Regions from separate parts of the Bounagaea algeriensis genome, predicted to be linked through region 1. Evidence: riboswitches for the same ligand, from Rfam matches in the RefSeq annotation. Region 1 holds a riboswitch; the other holds the start of a gene.
What was found. Region 1 has a riboswitch for cobalamin ahead of ACVGV2_RS02425 (ABC transporter substrate-binding protein). Riboswitches for the same ligand answer to the same signal wherever they lie in the genome.

Region 2: it holds a riboswitch for cobalamin, as region 1 does, so the genes downstream of both, ACVGV2_RS09190 (Rossmann-like domain-containing protein) here and ACVGV2_RS02425 (ABC transporter substrate-binding protein) in region 1, are expected to answer to the same signal.

What each region holds. Positions count from the first base shown of each region.
Region 1 is NZ_CM137102.1:536,739-540,953, forward strand. It holds gene ACVGV2_RS02420 (superoxide dismutase) at 339-965, opposite strand; cobalamin riboswitch at 1,138-1,266, shown strand; gene ACVGV2_RS02425 (ABC transporter substrate-binding protein) at 1,359-2,306, shown strand; gene ACVGV2_RS02430 (FecCD family ABC transporter permease) at 2,303-3,331, shown strand; gene ACVGV2_RS02435 (ABC transporter ATP-binding protein) at 3,328-4,107, shown strand; gene ACVGV2_RS02440 (glutamate--cysteine ligase) at 4,168-4,215, opposite strand, start outside.
Region 2 is NZ_CM137102.1:2,035,725-2,039,939, forward strand. It holds gene ACVGV2_RS09175 (SAM-dependent methyltransferase) at 1-201, opposite strand, end outside; gene ACVGV2_RS09180 (saccharopine dehydrogenase family protein) at 239-1,402, opposite strand; gene ACVGV2_RS09185 (GNAT family N-acetyltransferase) at 1,524-2,081, opposite strand; cobalamin riboswitch at 2,261-2,467, shown strand; gene ACVGV2_RS09190 (Rossmann-like domain-containing protein) at 2,632-3,495, shown strand; gene ACVGV2_RS09195 (PLP-dependent cysteine synthase family protein) at 3,492-4,215, shown strand, end outside.

The DNA.
Region 1 (4,215 bases):
GATCGCGCGCAGCCCATTGTCAAACGCAGCAGGTTAGGCTAACCTAATACATGTCCGCTTCGTGGTGGGAGCGGCAGTCAGTTCGGGAACTGGTCGATCCCCGGTCCCGGCGTTCGCGTCGGGGCCGGGGATCGGTCGTGTGCGGGGCCTGCGGCGGATCGCGGCGAGCGGGCCGGCCGTCCGCGGCGCGAGGGACGAGCGGGGCGAGGGACGAAACGGGGCCGGTCCCATGCAGGGACCGGCCCCGAGTACGACGGTGTGGCTTGTCGGAGCACTCACCGCCGGGATTTCGGACCGCCCGTGATCACTCGGGGGTCATCCGGAGGATCGTTCGGGGATCATTCGGGCAGCCGCAGGCCGTTGTGGCCGGCGCGCGCGTCGGCGAAGCGGCGGCCGACCTCCGGCCAGTTCACGACGTTCCACAGCTGCTTGACGTAGTCCGCCTTCACGTTCTTGTACTGCAGGTAGTAGGCGTGCTCCCAGATGTCGAACACGAGCAGCGGCGTCGTCGTGATCACCAGGTTCGAGTGGTGGTCCTTCAGCTGCTGGGTGATGAGCCGCTGGCCGACCGGGTCCCAGGCGAGCACGCCCCAGCCGTTGCCCTGGATGCTCGTGGAGACGGCCTCCATCTGGGCGCGGAACTGGTCGAAGGAGCCGAAGTGCTCGTCGATGGCGTCGGCGAGATCGCCGGTGGGCTTGTCCCCGCCGTCCGGGCTGAGGATCTTCCACCAGATCTTGTGCAGGGAGTGGCCTGCCAGGTTGAACGCGAGGGTCGTCTCCAGGCCGACGATGGAGGAGTAGTCCCCCTGCTCGCGTGCCTCCTGGATGCGCTCGATCGTGTCGTTGGCGCCCTTGACGTAGGTCGCGTGGTGCTTGCTGTGGTGCAGCTCGTTGATCTCGCCCGAGATCGCCGGCTCCAGTGCGGCGTAGTCGTAGTCCAGATCCGGCAGGACGTACTGCGGCATGGAGTCCTCCAATCCACTGTCGCCATCATGACTCTGTTGCAAAGAGATGGCAACTATATCCTCGCAAACGAGGTGTTGCTCTCATCCGGTGATCTCGAAGTCGGCGGGAAAATGCGTTCTGCGCTGGGGAAACGACGACCGGTGGGCGTTTTGCGGCACGTTGACCGGGGTCTTCGTCTCCGACAGGATCGGTGCGGTCCGCTCGGCGGGGGAAGTCCGGTGAGATCCCGGCGCTGACCCGCAACGGTGTGCCGTGCACGGCGCGGCGAGCCCGAACACCCGCCGGCGCGGACGGCTCCCACGACCGTCGCGGTCCGCGGTCGGAGCCCGGGCGAGGCGCATCGCGCCGCAGGCCGGGTTCGCCCGGGCCGCACCGCCGCCCTGGAAGGTACGATGCGCGCCCTGCTCGCCCTGCTGGCCGTCGGACTGCTGGCCACCGGCTGCAGCACCCCGACGGAGGACGTCGCCTCCCGCGAGGGCGAGCGCATCGACAACTGCGGGCGCACGGAGATCTTCGACGAGCCCCCGCAGCGCGTGCTCAGCCTCAACCAGCACGCCACGGAGATCCTGGTCGCCCTCGGGCTCGGCGACCGCATCGTGGGCACGGCCTTCCCGGACGACCGCGAGCCGCCGCCCCGCATCGCGGACGAATACGCCGAAATCCCCGTCGTCGCCCAGAAGTACCCCTCGGCCGAGCAAATCCTGCGGCTCGAACCGGATCTGGTGGTCGGTGGCTACGCCAGCGCCTTCGACGACACCGAGGGGCGCGGGCGCGACGCGCTGGAGGAACTCGGCATCCCCACGCTGCTGCTCAGCGAGTCCTGCGTGCAGCACCCGGCCGGGATGGACACGCTGCTCGACGACATCCGCATGTTCGGCCGGGTGCTCGACCTGCAGGACAGCGCCGCGCGGCTGGCCACCGACATCCGCGAACGGGTGCGGGCGGTGCAGCGCCGCGTCGCCGACGAGGACCCGGTCGACGTGTTCGTCTACGACTCGGGCGAGCAGGCACCCATGACGCTGGGCGGGCGAGGTGTCGGCAACGACGCGATCAACCGGGCCGGCGGGCGCAACGTCTTCGCCGACGTCCCACAGGCCTTCGGCGACGTCAGCTGGGAGCAGGTGGCCGCGCGCGAACCGGACGCGATCGTGCTGGTCGACTACCTCGGCCAGCCGGTCGAGGGCAAACGCTCCTACCTCGCCGGACACCCGCTGGCCGGGCACACCCCCGCGGTGCGCGCGGACCGGTTCAGCACCATCCCGCTGGTGGAACTCACCGAGGGCATCCGCTTCCCGGAGGCGGTGGAGCGGCTCGCAGCCGACCTGCACGGGGCGACATGATCCGCCGCGGCCGCACCACGATCGTCCACGCAGGACTCGTGCTCGCACTGCTCGCCGGTGCGGCACTGGCGGTTTCGCTCGGCTCGGTGCACCTGCCGCTGACGCAGGTGTGGCAGGTCCTCGCCGGGCCGTTCGTGCCCGGAATCGACTCGGACGCCTCGGCGGTGCGCGAGGCGATCGTGTGGAACTCCCGCCTGCCCCGGGTGGCCACCGGCGCCGTCGTCGGTGCCTCCCTCGCGCTCGCCGGCGGCATCGCGCAACTGGTCACCTCCAACCCCATGGCCGACCCGTACCTGCTGGGCATCTCCCAGGGCGGCGGGCTCGGCATCGCCCTGGTGACCGTGCTCGGCATCGGTGCGGGAACACTCGGCATGGCCACCCAGCCGGTGGCCGCGTTCCTCGGCGGGCTGGCCGCGCTGAGCGTGGTGCTCGTGGTGGCGGGCCGCTCCGGATCGGTGACCGCGCTCGTGCTCGGCGGGCTGGCCGCCGGTCAGGTGGCGGGCGCGCTGACTTCGCTGGTGCTGTACCTGTCGGCCACGGGCGATCAGGCCAAGCAGGTGATGTTCTGGTCCACCGGCGGGCTCGGCGCGGCCCGTTGGGAACTGCTCGGGCCCCCGGCCGCCGTGCTCGGCGTGGCGCTGTTCGCGTCGTTGCTGGCCGGGCGGTGGATGAACCTGCTGCACGCCGGGGACGACGGTGCGGCCGCGCTGGGGCTGAACGCGCGGCGGTTCCGGGTGCTGGCGCTGCTCGGGGTCTCCCTGCTCGGCGGGGCTTCGGTCGCGGTGGCCGGCGGGATCGCGTTCGTCGGGCTGCTCGTCCCGCACGCGGCGACGTTCCTGGTGGGCTCGGAAGCCCGCGCGATGCTGTCGGTTTCGGCGCTGCTGGGGGCGGTTTTCCTGGTGCTGGCCGATCTCGCCGCCCGGGTGCTGTTCGCGCCGGCGGAACTGCCCGTGGGCGTGCTGACCGCCTTGGTCGGCGGTCCGCTGTTCCTGCTGATGTTGCGCAGACACCGGAGGAGCCGATGAGCGTGCGCATGCGCGGCACCCGGGTGGACCTCGGTGGCCGCAGCGTCGTGTCCGATGTGGACCTCGATGTCGCGCCGGGGGAGGTGCTCGGGCTCGTCGGACCGAACGGCAGCGGCAAGACGAGCCTGCTGCGGACGCTGTACCGCGCGGTGCGACCCGCCTCCGGAACGGTCGAGGTCGACGGCCGGGACGTGAGCGCGGTGCCGCGGCGGGAACACGCGCGCGTGCTCGGCGCCACCACGCAGGAACCGCAGGAGCGGGCGGCGTTCTCGGTGCACGAGGTCGTCGCGCAGGGCAGGGTCCCGCACCTGGGGCTGCTGGAGCGGATGGGCGCGGCGGACCGCGGTCTCGTCGAGCAGGCGCTGCGCACCACCGAACTGTCCGCGCAGGCGCATCGGGACGTGCGCACGCTCTCCGGCGGTGAGCGGCAGCGCGTGGCCATCGCGCGGGCCCTGGCGCAGCGGCCCCGCGTGCTCGTGCTCGACGAGCCCACCAACCACCTCGACCTGCGGCACCAGTACGCGGTGCTCGAACTGCTGCGACGGCTGGCCGCCGCGGACATGGCGGTGCTGCTGACGTTGCACGACCTGCGGCAGGCGGTGGAGTTCTGCGACCGGCTCGTGGTGCTGTCCGAGGGGCGCGTCGCGGCCACCGGCAAGCCCGCGGACGTGCTGGACGAGTCGCTGCTCGCCGAGGTGTTCGGCGTGCGGGGGCGGGTGGAGCAGTTCAACGGCGCGCCGAGTCTGTGCGTGGACGGCGCCCTGCACCACCCGTGAGCCGCCCCGCGGTGCGGACATTTCTCGAGAAAAGTCGCGGACATTTCTCGAGAAATGTCCTCACCGCCGCGGCAGCGGCCAGGTGTGCACCGGGTCGCCGCCCTCGGC
Region 2 (4,215 bases), 1.5 Mb from region 1:
GCGGTTGTGGCGGCAGTAGGCGAGCTGGTCGGGAAAGATCCGTTCCAGTTCGTCGCCGGCTGCGCGGTCGACGGCGAAGTTCGCGTTGCCGCCGAGGTGGTAGTCGTAGATGCGGGCGATGCTGGGTCGGTCGAAGTCCGCCTGCGTCGACTGCGCCTCCTGCTCTGCGCCCGCGTGGCCCGCGGCGTCGTGATCAACCATCGCCGCCAGCGTAGCGCGAGCGCCACCGCTGGGATGTCTAGCCGCCGTCGATGGTGCGGATGGTCAGCCCCGCGGTGCGGAGCCGGTCGAGCAGGGCGGGGCCCATGGCGGTTGCGGTGGTGACTTGTCCCGCGGTGTCCGGGAGGTCGTCGAAGGCCAGGCACAGGGCCGATTCGCCGAGCATCTTCGCGGTTTCGTCGTAGCCGGGGTCGCCGCCGGCGAACTCGGTGCGCACCCGCTGCCCGCCGGCCTCGCCGGTGAAGCGCACGGAAAACCACGATTTCGCGCGGCGCTGCTCGCTCGGGCCGGTGCCGGGGGCGCGGACGTTGCCGAGCGCACGCCGGGCGGGTGGTATCTGGGCGAGCAGCGCGAGGGCGCCGAGACCGGCCGCCCCGGCCGCGAGCACGGGCAACCGTTTGACGGCGGCGTATTGCCGGTAGGTGAAGTCCGGGCCGTACTCGGGCAGCGCTGCCGCCGAGCGCGCCACGATCCGCGGGTCGAGGGTGGGCATCGGTGCCAGCCACGTGCGGCTGTCCCGGTCCCGCCGCGGCGGTCCGAGCGGAGTGCGGATGCGCCGGTGGTCGGGGCGGGGCTCGGTGCGGCGGCGGTGTTTGGCGGCCTCGGCCATCTGGCGCGGTCGGGAGAAGGCGGTCAGCGCCGAGGCGTAGGTGCCGCCGGAGAAGGTCGAGTTGACCCGGACCTGGCCGGTGATGGTGACGGGCTTGTCGGCGGGAAGTTGCCGCACGGTGTGATACGCCCCCAGGTCGTAGGGGATCGAGTCGAACCCGCAGGCGTGCACGATCCGGGCGCCGGTGCGCAGCGCTGCCTGGTGGTGTCGCAGGTACATCCGGTCGACGAACTCCGGTTCGCCGGTCAGGTCGACGTAGTCGGTCCCCGCCGCGGCGCACGCGGCGACCAGTGGCTCGCCGTAGTGCAGGTAGGGCCCCACGGTGGTGATCACCACCCGGGTGGACTCGGCGAGCCGGTGCAGGCTGGCCTGGTCGGTGCTGTCGGCGTGCAGCAAGCTGGGATCGGTCTCGCCGAGCCGCTGCCGCACGGCGGCCAGCTTGTCCTCGTCGCGTCCCGCGAGCGCCCACCGGCAGCCCGGCGGCACCACCTCGGCGAGATACTTCGCGGTGAGCTCACCGACGAACCCGGTCGCGCCGAAAAGCACCACGTCGTAGCTGCGTTCACTCGCCATCCGCTGGAAGCCCTTCCTCGCTGAGTGGTGAATGCTTCGTGTGTTCGTGTGAAGGTCGCACACCGGTGCCGCCCGGCGGGAAACGCCCGGGCGCACGCGGCCGCTCCGGTGGAACCGGGGATCACACCGCCGTGTGCACGGGGATCTCGAAGTGGATGCACGGGCTGTGCGCACCGTTGTGCCGCCCGTCGTGGATTTCGGTGGCCAGGCTGCGCCAGAACGGCTCCGCCCCGTCCACAGCCGGGTTCGTGTGCAGGTAGAGCGTGCTGTACTCGGGAACATCGGCGACGAACTCGCGGGCGAGGTCGACGAGCGCGCGGGCGAGTCCGTTCCTGCGGTGCTCGGGGCGGACGTAGGTGCGGAAGATCTGCGCGGTGTCCCCGGTTCCGTAGCGTGCGGCGATCCACTGCGGGTGCGGAGGGCTTTTCGGGCCGTCCGAGCGCACGGATGCGGTGCCGACCACCTCGTCGCCCAGGGTTGCCACGAACAGGGCGTGGCCGGGTGTGTGGAAGTAGGTCTCCTCGAGAGCGATCACGTCGGCGTGCCACGTGGCGACGTAACCGTGGCCGAGCACGTGGTAGAAGGTGTCGAGCATGAGCGTGCGCGCTCCCTCGACGTCCTCCGGGCGTGCGCGCCGCACGGTGTAGTCGCCGATCGCTCGGCCGTTGCTCTCGGGCATGTCGTGACTCCTCGGACGGTCTCGCAGGGGCCGGTCTCCGCGCACGAGAGTAATGCAACATGATTGCAACAGCGAAGAGGTTGCTGAAAGCGAGTGCCTCCGAGGAAAACGGCTGCTCACACCGGGTTCCGCTGCGATGACAAGCTGCGGTGTGATCGACGCGACTTCGACGAGCGCGACTTGACATCCGGCGGGGCGGCTGCGTACCTCTGGATCGCGTTACTGCGACGGCGTCCAGGAAGCCGGTGCGAATCCGGCACGGTCCCGCCACTGTGAGTGGGGAGTTCCCCTCCAACCACGGCCACTGCCGATAAGATCGGTGGGAAGGCCGGAGGGCGACGAGGATCCACGAGTCAGGACACTGACGCCGCCGCGCCGACTCGCAACGGGGTCGCGGAGCCCCGAAGGAGGTACGCAGGTGCACCACGACTCGCACGCCGCTCGACGGCAGCGTCCCGGCGACCCGCTTGCCGCGGCAGGTTCACACGTCGTGTGAACGACCCCGACCCGCAGGCAATTCCCTCTTCTCGCGGATCGTACGGAGACGACTGTGCTTTCGACCGCTTCGGCCTCGGCCGAACGCAGCGCCACCTCACTGCAGCTGCTGGCAGAACGCGCGCGGAGCGGGTGGTTCGCGCGCGACCACGACGAACTCCCGCACGCGCTCACGTGCTCCGTGGCGTTCCTGACGGTGCAAGGGTCCCAGCACTCCGACAGGCGGAGCAGCTACGTCAACACGGTGCTCAGCATCCGCGTCGGCGACGCCGTGGGCTCCTGCGCCGTGGAACCCGGTGCGTTCGGGGACCGGCAGGTGCAGGAGGTCGTCGGGTGCGGTGTCGACGCCCTGCTGTCGGACGCCGAACCGGCCGTGCAGGTGGCCGCGCTCGACGCCTACCTGGCCTACCTGCACCCGCACGCCCGGCATCCGCAGGCCCGTTCCGTGCGGTTGCCCGCGGGGGACTCGCTGGAGAAGTCGACCGCGCGGGCCGGCGCCGTCGCCGAACTCGTGCGCGTGCCCGCGGGCGGGTGCGTCGCCGTGATCGGAGTGGTGAACTCGCTGCTGGCCGCCCTGCGCGAGCGGAGCGTCGACTACGTCGCTTGCGATCTCAAGGGCGGGCGGACCGAGTGGGACGAGCCGGTGATCCGCTGCCACACCGAAGCGATCGGACGAGCGGATGCCGTCGTGGCCTCCGGGATGGTTCTCGGCAACGGCACATTCGACGAGATCTCCGAGCTGTGCGGCGAACGCGGCATTCCCCTGGCGATGTTCGCCCAGACCGGCAGCGCGGTCCTGCGGGAGCTGCTCGGTTCCCGCGTCGACGCCCTCTCGGCGGAGCCCTACCCCTTCTTCTGGTGCACCGGTGACGCCACCGACATCCACCTCTACGGAAGTGCCGGCGGTGATCGTCCGTGACACTGACCGGGGCAAGTGAGCGGGCCGGCGGTGCGAAGTGCCTCTCGCTGCTGGAACTGATCGGAAACACCCCCGCGGTGCGGGTGGACACACCACTCCCGCGGCAACACCCGGGGTTCTGGGCGAAGCTGGAAGGCCTCGGACCCGGCGGCATGAAGGCCAGAGCAGCATTGTCCATGCTGGACGGAGCGCGGCGCCGGGGCGAGTTGCTGCCCGGAGCACCGGTCGTGGAATCCAGCAGCGGAACCCTGGCCGTGGGGCTGGCCTACGTCTGCGCCGCCCTGGGGCATCCGCTGGTCGTCGTCGCCGATGACGAGCTCGACGGGATGACCCGCGCGCTGCTGCGGGCGCGCGGAGCGCGCGTGGAGATCGTGCGGCATCCCCATCCACGGGGTGGCTGGCAACGGGCGCGGCGGGAGCGCGTCAGCGAACTGCTCGACTCGCTGCCCGGCGCGTACTGGCCGGACCAGTACAACAACCCGGACAACCCGCTCGGATACCGGGAGTTGGGACTGGAACTCGTGGACCAGTTCGACCACGTGGACGCGGTGGTGTGCAGCGTCGGCACCGGCGGGCACAGCGGGGGCATCGCACCGGTGCTGCGCCAGCACCGGCCCGAGGCACGGATCGTGGGTGTGGACTCGCCCGCGTCGACCGTGTTCGGCCAGCCCGCCGGGCACCGGATCATGCGGGGACTGGGCAGCAGCATCCACCCATCCG